One region of the Paenisporosarcina sp. P5_A11 genome, then DNA from elsewhere that is predicted to be linked to it. Evidence: riboswitches for the same ligand, from Rfam matches in the RefSeq annotation. Region 1 holds a riboswitch; each other region holds the start of a gene.
The links. A riboswitch is a leader RNA that binds a small molecule or an ion and turns the genes downstream of it on or off. The one in region 1 is predicted to bind thiamine pyrophosphate.
Positions count from the first base shown of each region.

Region 2: it holds a riboswitch for thiamine pyrophosphate, as region 1 does, so the genes downstream of both, AC1DOS_RS08125 (ABC transporter substrate-binding protein) here and thiT (energy-coupled thiamine transporter ThiT) in region 1, are expected to answer to the same signal.
Region 3: it holds a riboswitch for thiamine pyrophosphate, as region 1 does, so the genes downstream of both, tenA (thiaminase II) here and thiT (energy-coupled thiamine transporter ThiT) in region 1, are expected to answer to the same signal.

Region 1 is NZ_JBFUKT010000040.1:4,079-8,227, reverse strand. It holds gene AC1DOS_RS08365 (TspO/MBR family protein) at 49-795, shown strand; gene map (type I methionyl aminopeptidase) at 873-1,622, opposite strand; gene thiT (energy-coupled thiamine transporter ThiT) at 2,203-2,787, opposite strand; TPP riboswitch at 2,884-2,987, opposite strand; gene AC1DOS_RS08350 (M20 family metallopeptidase) at 3,127-4,149, shown strand, end outside.
Region 2 is NZ_JBFUKT010000037.1:11,096-15,244, forward strand. It holds partial or broken gene AC1DOS_RS08120 (NAD(P)-dependent alcohol dehydrogenase) at 106-1,096, shown strand; TPP riboswitch at 1,890-1,999, shown strand; gene AC1DOS_RS08125 (ABC transporter substrate-binding protein) at 2,228-3,235, shown strand; gene AC1DOS_RS08130 (thiamine-binding protein) at 3,236-3,529, shown strand; gene AC1DOS_RS08135 (ABC transporter permease) at 3,526-4,149, shown strand, end outside.
Region 3 is NZ_JBFUKT010000139.1:659-4,807, forward strand. It holds gene AC1DOS_RS15220 (formylglycine-generating enzyme family protein) at 1-624, opposite strand, end outside; partial or broken gene dnaN (DNA polymerase III subunit beta) at 796-1,297, shown strand; gene AC1DOS_RS15230 (YjjG family noncanonical pyrimidine nucleotidase) at 1,372-2,073, shown strand; TPP riboswitch at 2,186-2,284, shown strand; TPP riboswitch at 2,350-2,445, shown strand; gene tenA (thiaminase II) at 2,514-3,194, shown strand; gene thiM (hydroxyethylthiazole kinase) at 3,184-3,936, shown strand; gene thiD (bifunctional hydroxymethylpyrimidine kinase/phosphomethylpyrimidine kinase) at 3,933-4,149, shown strand, end outside.

The sequences.
Region 1 (4,149 bases):
GTTGTTACTGTTGCATGACGTTATACTAATGTATAGGAGGTGAACGCTATGGGTCGTTTCTCAATTATGGTCATCGCACTATTTAGTGTAATTACTGTTAACGCATTAGCTAATATTTTGCCTTTAAATAATCAAACTACAGGTGAGATATCAAATCGACTTCCCGTTTTATTTACACCAGCTGGGTATGTATTCTCGATATGGTCTGTCATATACGTATTGTTAATCGTTTGGCTTGTTGGCATGTGGAAAAAAAGTAAACAAGGTGATGCTAACTATTCAACGCGCTCCACCCTGTTTATCATAAGTTGTGTGTTAAATATAGCTTGGATTTATTTATGGCATTATGAGAAATTTTTATTTACAGTCATCGTAATGATAGGATTTCTTATCACACTTCTCCTTTTATATCGAACTTATTCGGTTTCAGATAATAGTATCAAGAGCCGTTTACCTATTTCCGTATATTTAGGGTGGATCAGCGTCGCGACGATTGCTAATATCAGTTATGTTTTAACCTACTATGAATGGAATGGCTGGGGATTAAGCGACCCCTTATGGGCAGTTATTATGATGACTGTCGGTACAGCACTAGCATTACATATTCGTTACCATTATTTTGATATTACTTATGTGTTCGTCTTTATTTGGGCTTTTATCGGCATAGCTGTCCGCAATGGCTTTGAAGAATTGCTGGTCTCTACTGCCGCTCTCTTTTTAAGTGCAGTTATGCTCGCTGGTATTATTTTTATGAAGAAATCATTGTCCCACTCTAGCACGTCATCAAGAACGTAGTAGGAAAATATAATGCTATTACTTAAATAAGATAAAAAACACCAACTGCGCAATCGCTCAGTTGGTGTTTTTGTGTGTTAATTGATTTTTGTGATTAAGATTGGTTCACCCTTAGTGACAATGACTGTATGCTCAATTTGTGCAACAAGTGATTTGTCTGGCGTTAAAAAGGTCCAACCATCTCCAGATTCAACGATATGTTCCGCCTTTTCAGAAATAAATGGCTCAACAGCTAGAACCATTCCTTCTTTCAAGATAGTCGGTTCCCATGCGTCATAATAATTTAAAATATGTTGAGGCGATTCATGAAGAGATTTTCCAATCCCATGACCGGTTAAGTTCATAATGACAGTAAAGCCATTAAGTTTTGCTTCACGTTCTACAGCTTTACCGATTTGGTTTAAGCGTGCTCCCGCTTTTACTTTTAACATAGCACGATTAAAAGCACTTTCTGCCACATCACAAAGTTTTTCTATTTTCTCATAGCCTTCACCAACAACGAATGAAATGCCTGTATCTGCAAAATAGCCATTTAGTGATCCAGAGACATCAATGTTTACAAGATCCCCATCTTTAATGACGCGTGCACCTGGGATGCCATGCGCGACTTCCTCGTTAACGCTGATACAAGTGTAACCAGGGAAATCATACTCTCCTTTAGGACCTGATATGGCTCCTGTTTCTTCAAACATGCGTCCACCAAGGTCATCAAGTTCTTTCGTTGTGATACCAGCTTTTGTTGCTGCACGCATCGCGTCGCGAATCTCAGCAACGATTCTGCCTATAGTTTTTAACGCTTCGTAGTCTTCAGTAGTTTTTGCAATCATATTCTTAAAATCCTTCTTTCTCAAAATATATATCCCATACTATACCATAAGAAAAGGCGCTTTCCCATATGACAAGACTTTCTGAACATTCGGGAATTTATTCCTGATTCTTTACTTGAATTTCGCAAGCAGAAGAGGACTAAATCTTGTTGAGAATAGTTTTCGACCACTCAAAGATGGTTTCCGATCATTTGAGGTTTTTTCTGTCTCCTTGAAGACGAATTCCATCTTTCTGTAGGTACTTCTGTCACTCATCTTTCTAAAGATAGTTTATGACCACTCACAGGCAATTTACGACCACTCAAAGGTAGTTTACGACCATTCACAAGCAGTTTCCGACCACTCAAAGATGGTTTCTGACCATTCGAGATTTTTTCTGTCTCCTTGAAGACGGTTTCCATTCATCCGTGGGTAACTTTGTCACTCATCTTTCTGAAGACGGTTCCCATCTTTCTGTAGGTACTTCAGTCACTCATCCTTCTAAAGTCAGTTTTCGCTCACTATTAAACTATTTCCAACTATACAAATCAGTTTATGTCCATTTGCTTCGAAATGTACATGAGTTCATTCATCTCCAAGATTAGACTTTGCTTGGTTCAAGCAAACGTTGCGCTGTGATAAATAGTATTGAACACACTATTGCTGTGAGTAAGAATATCGGAATCATGTAGGTTGCGTTATAAATAATCGAATACGTATACAAGTTTTCGTTTTCTGGAACATACATAGCAAAGAAGAAGATCCCAGTAATCGTGTGAACTATATAACGTAGTAATGACGCAATCAATACAGCCGAAACAATGGTAATTATCATATTTCTACGTTTATACTGTTGTGCATAATTTAAATATTGAGAACGGAATAAACCTGCGATTCCCACAACACCGTATGCAATTAAATAGTCCAGAATGACTTGCATGACTACAAAACTAAACGATAATGGGGCTACAGAGATTAATCCTGAAACAATCTGTAACAATCCTACTAATAAGCCAGTGATGACACCAGCTAAAGCACCTCTACGAAACGCCATTAATACAATTGGCACCATCACTAAACTGACTGATCCCCCTTGTGGCATTTTAAAAGCAACGAAATCCAATACAAATCCTAACGCGGCAAAGATTGCAATCTCGACTAACAACAATACTTTTTTATTTCTCATCTTTCTTCCTCCTTTTACGATGTACTGCAAACCGCATGTCAGGGTGAAAAAAAACACAAAAAAACGACCTCTAGGACAGAGCCTGACGTCGTTGGAGTCGGTTTCTATCCACATCCCTGCGCAAGCATTAACTTACAGGTTCTAAGGGTTAGAACTTTTTGGTTCACTCTCAGCCATTTCAGGCTCCCCTTGTGGTACTTACATCTATTTTTGATAATACGGGTTAATTGTACAGAAAGAGGGAAATAGAAGCAAGAGGGTTCAGTCGTTCTGTGACTTTTATCGAGTCAATCGATATACTGAACATACAAGATTAATAAACTAAGGATGTGAAGGATCATGATCGAGATGTTGAAGAATTTAGTGGCAATCAAAAGTGATACCGAGGAAGGTGCTAATGATGCACTTCGCTTTTGTTCTAAGTGGCTTGACAGTCATGAAATTACACATGAAATTATTGAAAACGAAGGACGATTAATGATCCACGCAGAGATTGGGCAAGGAGACACTACAATTGTTTGGAATGGACATGTAGATGTTGTACCTGCAAAAATCGAACAATTTAATCCTATTATTGACGGTGATCGTCTGTATGGTCGTGGTTCTGCGGATATGAAAGCGGGCGTTGCAGCAATGATGGAAGCTTACCGTCGCATTTATTCGGCACGAGAGGAATTAAAACAACGTATCATCTTACACATCGTAACTGATGAGGAAACTGGTGGTCGAAAAACATCTGGTCATCTAGTTGAGATTGGACGAACAGGTGATTTTGTTATATGCGGAGAGCCCACACACTTGAAACTCAGCGTTCAATCAAAAGGAATCTTACATGCTAATGTAACGCTTTTTGGAAAAGCAGCACACGGTTCACGTCCTTGGGAAGGAACGAATGCTGTTGAAGCTTCCTATTTGTTTCATGAGAAGCTAAAAACATTGCCTTTCACGAAGGCAAGCAATGAGTATTATGAATATCCTTCAATTAATTTGGCTAAAATTCAAGCAGGTGATCGGTATAATGTAGTGCCTGATCAATGTGAAGTCAATTATGATATTAGGTTTGTGCCAGGTCAAAACTGGGAAGATATTATCGAAGAAATGACTGAACTTGCACAATCAATCAATCCGAAAAACATCGTTAAAGCTGGAGGCAAAACACCTGCAATTACAACCACTGAAGATAATCCTTTTGTTCAATCACTGGCTCTCGTAACAGCTGAAGTAACACAAAAAGATGCTGTGTTATTTGGGCAACATGGTGCTGCAGATACCCGCTATTATGCTAAGACCGGTGCTGGTGCAATAGAATTTGGTCCTAGCGGTGAGGATTGGCACGGACCGAACGAATACGTGTTAATTTCT
Region 2 (4,149 bases), on a different contig from region 1:
TGAGGTGCATTTTTTTGTCGTTACATAGAACCGAAAGCCCCTTAGCATACATTGTTCTAGTTATTCGTATGATATTAATCAATATAACGAATTGGAGGAGGATAAATGAAAGCAATTGTGTACACAAAGTACGGTCCCCCCGACGTTCTTCAATTGAAAGAGGTAGAAAAACCTACTCCTAAAGAAAATGAAATACTGGTAAAAGTAAAAGCGACAACCGTAACAGTAGCAGATATTCGGTCACGGAGTTTTACAGTTCCTCCCGCTTTTTGGCTGCCTGCCCGAATAACACTTGGTTTCAGACAACCCAAAAAAGAAATATTGGGGATGGAGTTAGCTGGAGAAGTTGAGTCAGTAGGGAAAGATGTCAAAAGGTTTAAGGAAGGTGACCAGGTTTTTGCAGCTTCCCTAGTGGGTTTTGGTGCTTATACCGAGTATAAGTGTCTGCCTGAAGATGGACCGGTATCTATTAAGCCCTCCAATATAACCTATGAGGAAGCCGCTGCCATTCCAATTGGGGCACGTACAGCCTTGTTTTATCTTAGAAAAGCTAACATTCAGAATGGTCAAAAGGTCCTTGTCTATGGAGCTTCAGGAAGTGTAGGAACTTATGCAGTACAGATTGCAAAGTTCTTCGGAGCAAACGTTACAGGGGTATGCAGTACCACGAATTTAGAATTGGTAAAATCTCTGGGAGCCGATCAGGTAATTGATTACACTGCAGAAGATTTTTCTAGTAAAGGCGAGACTTATGATGTGATCTTTGAAGCGGTAGACAAGAGTTCGTTTTCAGCTTGTATGAAATCGCTAAAGAATAACGGAACCTACATAAATGTCACTGTACCGTTACCAGGTGGTCGAATGTTATGGACTAAATTGACAAGCAGCAAGAAATTATTATTGAGTCGAAATTCACCTGAAACTTCAGAACCACTTAACTTCCTTAAAGAACTTGTTGAGATGGGGAAATTAAAAGTGGTCATTGATAGGTATTATGAGTTTGAAGAGATAGTTGAGGCTCATAGATATGTGGAGAAAGGACACAAAAAGGGAAATGTCGTCATAACTATGGAAACATAACAACAAATCCAAATAACTGAAGCATAAAATGCACGCCCTTGGTGAATAACAATTTTTGGTGTTTAGTCAATGTTGCTCATTAAAAGTTAATTGATGGTACACAACCACACTGGGGAAATTACTTTAAAAATAATGTACAAGTATAAATTTGAAAAGTAAAATACAAAATAAATCTTCATTTCTTGTTGAACTAACAAGTGCCTGGGTTAAAGAAAAGACTCACTTTTACAAGTAAACCGTTCAGTATTAGATCACTTATTCCGTAATAAACGGTCAAATCAAACCTGTTTTATTATCAAGATAAACAGCCAAATATAACCCAAATTAGCACCTCATTTCGAGGTGCTAATTTTTATTGGAAGTTTTATATTTTACCGGTAAAAATGTATATTGTCGGTATAATATATAAAAAATATTTTCACTTTATATTGCTGATTCGTATCATAGGTTTCATGGATAGATTTTCAAGTGTATGTAGGTAATTACTAGCTTGTAAAGGAACAAATGAGGTCACATTCCATACATCCTTTGGCCCCTTTTTATGAGTGTCCGAGATTCGGGGGGATAGTTCATGTAGCTACAGCTTCCTGTTTTGATAGTTATGCCGAGCAGGCTGGACAATATGAAAGATGTGAGTTTCCAGTTAATCATAATGATACCTCCCTTGATGCATGGTGGGTAGGTACTTTAAACATGTGTAATGAGGCGCATTAATTTGCTCTTAATTCTATATTTCTGTTTATCTCTTGAAACTTATGCAATTCTGTGTCAATGTTAATAATGATAACGCATTAAACGAATTTCATAATTGAAACATGTGGGGGGGCCAGTGTTGCTGGTTGAGACCGTATCCTTAAGATACACACCCTTGGAACCTGATCTGGATAACACCAGCGTAGGGAACATATTTAAACATTTTTATTTGTGTTGATATGCGTCCTAGGTACCTACCTGGGGCGCTTTTTCATTTAAATAAAAAATGTTTAAGTGATTAGTCGATATGCCTCTTAGCACCTGGTTAGTTAGATTTTGGTGTGACTCTGCGTTTCTGAGAAAGAATTTGGCTTTACTTAAGAATATGTTTCCTCCTTTCGTTCCGTTCCGTCGTTTAATGCTCTCAACAGATTTGGAAAAGGGAGAGAAAATGATGAAAAAATGGTTAGGATTATTACTAATTATTATGATGTTAACCGCTTGCGGCAATGGTGACAACGCTAGCTCTGGAACCAATGATTCGAGCGGAAAGTTGAAGAAAGTAACCGTGGTATTGGATTGGACACCGAATACGAATCATACAGGCTTATATGTAGCAAGAGACAAAGGCTATTTTAAGGAACAGGGTCTTGATGTAGAAATTATCATGCCAGGTGAAGCCGGTGCTAATCAACTTGTGGCTTCGGGGAAGGCTGAATTCGGAGTTGGTTATCAGGAATCCTTAACAGAAGCACGTGTTCAAGATGTACCAATAGTTTCGATTGCTGCCGTAATTCAACATAATACATCTGGTTTTGCGTCTCCAGCTGAAAAAGAGATTACTTCACCAAAAGATTATGAAGGTAAAGCCTATGGAGGCTGGGGTGCTCCAGTTGAAAAAGCAGTGATTTCTTCTTTAATGAAACAACAGGGTGCAGATGTGGAGAAAGTTGATATGGTAAATATGGGCGATACAGACTTCTTTACAGCCGTAAAAAGAGATGTAGACTTTGCATGGATCTATTACGCTTGGACAGGTATTGAAGCTGAACTTCGTGGAGAGAAATTGAATATGCAATATCTGACCAATTACTCAGATAAGCTAGATTACTATACGCCTGTTCTGATAACTAATGAGAAGTTGATAGCAGAAGATCCCGATACCGTTCGTGCTTTTGTAACAGCAACATCCCAAGGTTATGAATACACAATGGATCATCCAGAAGAAGCGGCGGGAGTTTTAATAAAGGCTGTACCAGAGTTAGATCCAGAGTTGGTTAAAGCAAGTCAAAAATGGTTGTCTCCAAAGTATCAAGATGATGCATCACAATGGGGAATACAAGATAAAAAGGTTTGGGAAAACTACGCACAATGGATGTATGATAATGGATTATTAGAAGGCAAACTAGACGTAGAGAAAGCCTTTACGAATGAATTTTTACCTAAAAAGGAGAATGAATAGATGAATAACTCTTTAGTTAGCATTCAGATCATACCGAAAACAAAAAATGGTGAAGATTCAATTCCATATGTTGATCAAGCGATTGCCGTCATAAAGGATTCAGGAATACGCTATGAGGTCCATCCACTTGAAACCACAATGGAAGGGAATTTGACAGAAATTTTCTCTGTTATCCAGAAAATGAATGAGCGAATGATGAAGGCTGGCTGTGTAAATGTCATTTCCCAAGTAAAAATCCTTTATCAGCCAAGCGGTGTTTCGATGGATAAATTGACAGAGAAATATCGATCATGAAAGTTTTCCATAGAGGGTGGAGACCATTATTGGTCCTCATCCTTTTATTTACCATATGGCAACTATCCTGTTGGTTATTCGAAATACCGAAGTGGCTACTGCCAGCACCATCTGAAATATGGTTAGAAGGAATAACAGGCTGGGGAAATTACAGGAGTCATGTAGTATCAACGGTTAAGTTGTCCTTTATGGGGCTTTTGATAGGTAGTGGAGTTGGCATTATCATAGCTGTCACTTTACACAGTTTACCAAAGCTTAGAGAGGCATTTTATCCAATTATTATTTTGACACAAAACATTCCTATCATTGTGTTGGCTCCGTTGTTGGTAATATGGTTTGGATTTGGAATGCTACCCAAAATCATTGTCATCACATTAGTTTGTTTTTTCCCAATAACTGTTGCTGCTTTGGATGGATTTCGACATACGACTGCTGAGCTTACGCATTATATGAAAATGGCTGGCGCATCGAAGAAGCAGATTTTTTGGAAAGTAGAGTGGCCATATGCATTACCTTCACTATTTTCAGGACTGAAAATAGCTGCTACCTACAGCGTGATGGGCGCTGTTATCTCTGAATGGCTGGGTGCCAAAGAAGGAATTGGAGTATTTATGACTCTT
Region 3 (4,149 bases), on a different contig from region 1:
GAACCCAAGGTCGTCTATGCAAAATGACGGATGGCTACGTCGACGACATGAAGCCCCACAACCCCTTGATTCTTCAGCCCAGCTACCTCCTCGAAAAATTCGGTAGGAGCCGTATACTTGTTCATCATATAAATCCCAACACCATTCCCAAACATTCCCTAACATATCATACAGACCCCATGCATTCGGTTCCTTTCTTCCTACTTCATGGATCTTGCCACCAGAATTTTCATTATACCAGGCAATCTTATCAAGCTCTCCGTATCTATAACCAGTAGTCCCTGCTTTACATGCATATTGCCACTCTGCTTCTGAAGGAAGTCGATAGCCGTCCGATTCCCAGTCACAAATAATGTTTTCACCATCATTACTTATTGAATAACACTCTTTTAGTCCAGCTTTTTGTGACAGTAGATTACAAAAAGAAATTGCATCATTCCAAGAAATATTCACAACCGGTTTTAGATTTCCGTCAAAACAATTAGGTGATTTATTTGTAATCGAATAGTATAGATCCATATTTACAGGATACTGGGCAAGAAGAAACGGTCTTATTTCAGTTTTCCATGTGCTTTTTATTCTATCGTCTCTTAATTCAATTTCTCCCCCTGGAATTTTCACCATTGGATAGTCAATGTAACTGTTTATTTCATTTGACACTCTACCATCCTCCTGATTGTTTTTGTGTTACATATTTTACAGTAATTGTGATCTCTACCATCTATCACAATTACATTTTAGCCTTAGGCAGCCTGTCTAAATGCAAAATCATAGTGACCATGCAAACTTAATTAATTAAGCAAAATTATAGGAGATTCGTCGTCTCCCGTTCATATCGTCATGACAAACCAACAAGTTTTATTTAAAACATCAAGTGTAAGTTTTTACTCTCGTTTAATTGAAGGTATCTATCCCGATACATCACGATTAATTCCAAATGAATTTAATACGAATGTCACTATTGATGGGAAAGCATTATTTCAAGCGATAGACCGTTCATCTTTATTGGCACGTGAAGAACGTAATAACATTGTCCGATTCACTTCATTAGAAGGAAATGTCGTTGAGATATCATCTAGCTCAGCTGAAATCGGTAAAGTAGAAGAAGAAATACAAACCACATTAATTGAAGGCGAAGAGTTGAAAATTTCGTTCAGTGCAAAATATATGATGGATGCGTTAAAAGCGGTTGGTGGGCAGGATGTAATGGTTAAGTTCACAGGTTCCATGCGACCATTCATTATTAATTCTGTTCATGATCGCTGTTTTACAATTGATAGTACCGGTTCGTACATAAAGAAGAAATGTGCATTTAGTAGTATGATGGTTTTAGATTCATTTAAAATGAACCACAAAAAGGATGAGAAGACTGTGAAGTATGATGTATTAATATTTGATTTAGATGACACTTTGTTTGATTTCGGTGAGACGGAAAAGCATGCACTCGATAATTCATTTCGTGCATTTAGTTTCCCTAATGGTTTAACTGAATACAGAGCAAGTTATAAAGAGATAAGTAAAGGACTTTGGCTTGATTTAGAGCAAGGACGTATCTCGCTTTCAGATTTAAAAGTAGAACGATTCAAGCGTTTATTCCTCCAACATAAACTACTTCTTAATCCAGAAGATTTTGGACATGCATATATAGAAAATCTAGGAAGAGAAGTACATATGATTGATGGTGTTCAGGATATGTTGACCAATCTATCTAGTTGCAGACTTGTTCTTTTAACAAATGGATTTCAAGATGTTCAACATTCGAGGATTGCTCTTTCGCCACTAAATCAAACATTTGAAGCGATTATTACTTCGGAGGAGACTGGTTATCAAAAGCCACAAGCAGAAATTTTCGAATATGTCTTTAGAAAGCTGAGTATTAAAGATAAGCAAAGTGTATTAATGATCGGCGACTCTCTAAGCGCAGATATCCAAGGTGGCAATAATTTCGGAATCGATACCTGCTGGTTTAATCCACATAATAAAGCAAATGAAACAACTATTACTCCAACATATGAAATCAGTAATTATGAAGAATTAGAACAAATCGTAAAGCAAAACGTATTAGTAAAATAATTCAAAGCTGTAAATGGCTAGGATTTCCATGTGAGTATTATAAAAAGAGTGTAATTAATCATCTACAGTCGTTTGTTAGGATGAATTTATTATGCTATTATGAACCTAATTAAAATAGTTGCGGGGGGACGCTTTGGCGTTGAGAAGGTTAAAACCTGACCCTTTGAACCTGTTCGTTAAGACGAACGTAGGGAGCAGAGTACATAGCGTTTCGACGTTTTTCTTTTGTGCTGAAGCTCTCCATTTTGGAGGGCTTTTTTGTTTGCTAATTCAATATTTTAATTGCGGGGGAACTATTTAGTTGAGAAGGTAAAACCTGACCCTTGGAACCTGACAGTTAACACTGACGTAGGGAGCAATGTTTCATTGGAAACGCTCTTTTGTCATGCGCAAAAGGGCGTTTTTTGCACTTGCGTCCATCCGAAAAAGGAGGACTTATAATGACATTTTGTGAAGAAGTACGAGAGGAAACGGATCTTTATTGGCAAGGAAGTTTTGATCACCCATTTGTAAAAGGACTTGTCGATGGAACGCTGCCGCTTGAAAAATTTAAGTTTTACATGATGCAAGACGCTTATTATTTAAAGAATTACACAAAAGTACTCGCGATTGCAGCTTCAAAAGCTGAGACGAACGAAGATATTGCCTACTTTTTAGAAACGGCTCGTCATATCAACGAGGCTGAGCTTGAGTTACACCGAACTGTCTTTAAGGAGCTAGGTATAACTGAAGAAATGGAAGTAAACTTTGAACCATCACCAGCTGCTTATAACTACGTATCACATATGTACAATGCTGCACATAACGGAGATGTTGCAGAGGCTTTTGCTGCGATGTTCCCTTGTCCATGGTTATATCAAGAAATTGGGGAGAAGTATAAAGACGCAAAACCAGGCATCAAGCTATATGAAGAATGGATTGAAATGTATAGTGCACCGGATTACAAAGAAAAAATCGAGCTGCAAAAGGCGATGATGAATCGTTATGCAGAAGAAAATCCAGCCAAGCAATCAGTATTAAAAGCTCATTTTGAAAGAAGTTGCTACTATGAGTGGAAATTCTGGGAAATGCCATGGACATATGAAGACTGGCAAGATGAGGTGAAGAACTATGCCTATTAAACAGATTCGTAATAAGAAGCCACTGGTACATTGCATCACGAACTATGTCGTGGCAAACTTTACCGCTAATGGTTTACTTGCAATTGGTGCGTCACCTGTCATGGCTGATGAAGTAACAGAAGTGGAAGAAATGGTCGCGATTTCAAATGCTCTTTTAATTAATATTGGCACAATCAATACAAGAACGAAAGAAGCCATGTTAATAGCAGGGAAAAGAGCGAATGAGCTTGGAATACCTGTCGTTTTAGATCCAGTTGGAGTAGGGGCAACTTCTTTTCGACAACAAGTAGTAAAGGAATTATTAGAAAATGTCCGATTCGATTTACTCCGTTGTAATGCAGGTGAACTTGCGACCATTGCAGGCGTTTCATGGCAAGCTAAGGGCGTGGACAGTGGTGAAGGTGAGATGGACGTTGCAGTCGTCGCCAAACATGAGGCGAAAAAATGGAACTGTTTAGTGGTGGTCACAGGAGCCTCTGATTATATTACTGACGGTGAGAATGAATTTTGGGTAGCAGGTGGTCATGAACAGATGACAGAGGTAACAGGTACAGGTTGTTTGTTGAGCGCGATTTGTACAGCAGTTCTTAGTTTGGAAGGAGAGGCTCTTTTAAACTTACGTGATGTACTACAAGAATATAAAAAGGTGTCTGAACATGCGGTTCAATCGCCACTTCTTGGCTCATTCCAGACTGAAGTCTTAAATTCATTGCATCAATTGTCTAGAGGTGAAGCCAATTGAACATCGTGATGACCATAGCAGGCTCAGATAGTAGTGGTGGAGCTGGCATACAAGCAGATTTAAAGACGTTTCAAGAGCTCCGAGTGTTCGGTACATCAGCGATTACTGCGTTAACAGCTCAGAATACACTTGGTGTAGAGGGAGTTTTTCCTGCATCTGTAGACTTTGTTAAACATCAAATCGAAGTCGTCTTTCAGGATTTTCCCGTAAAGG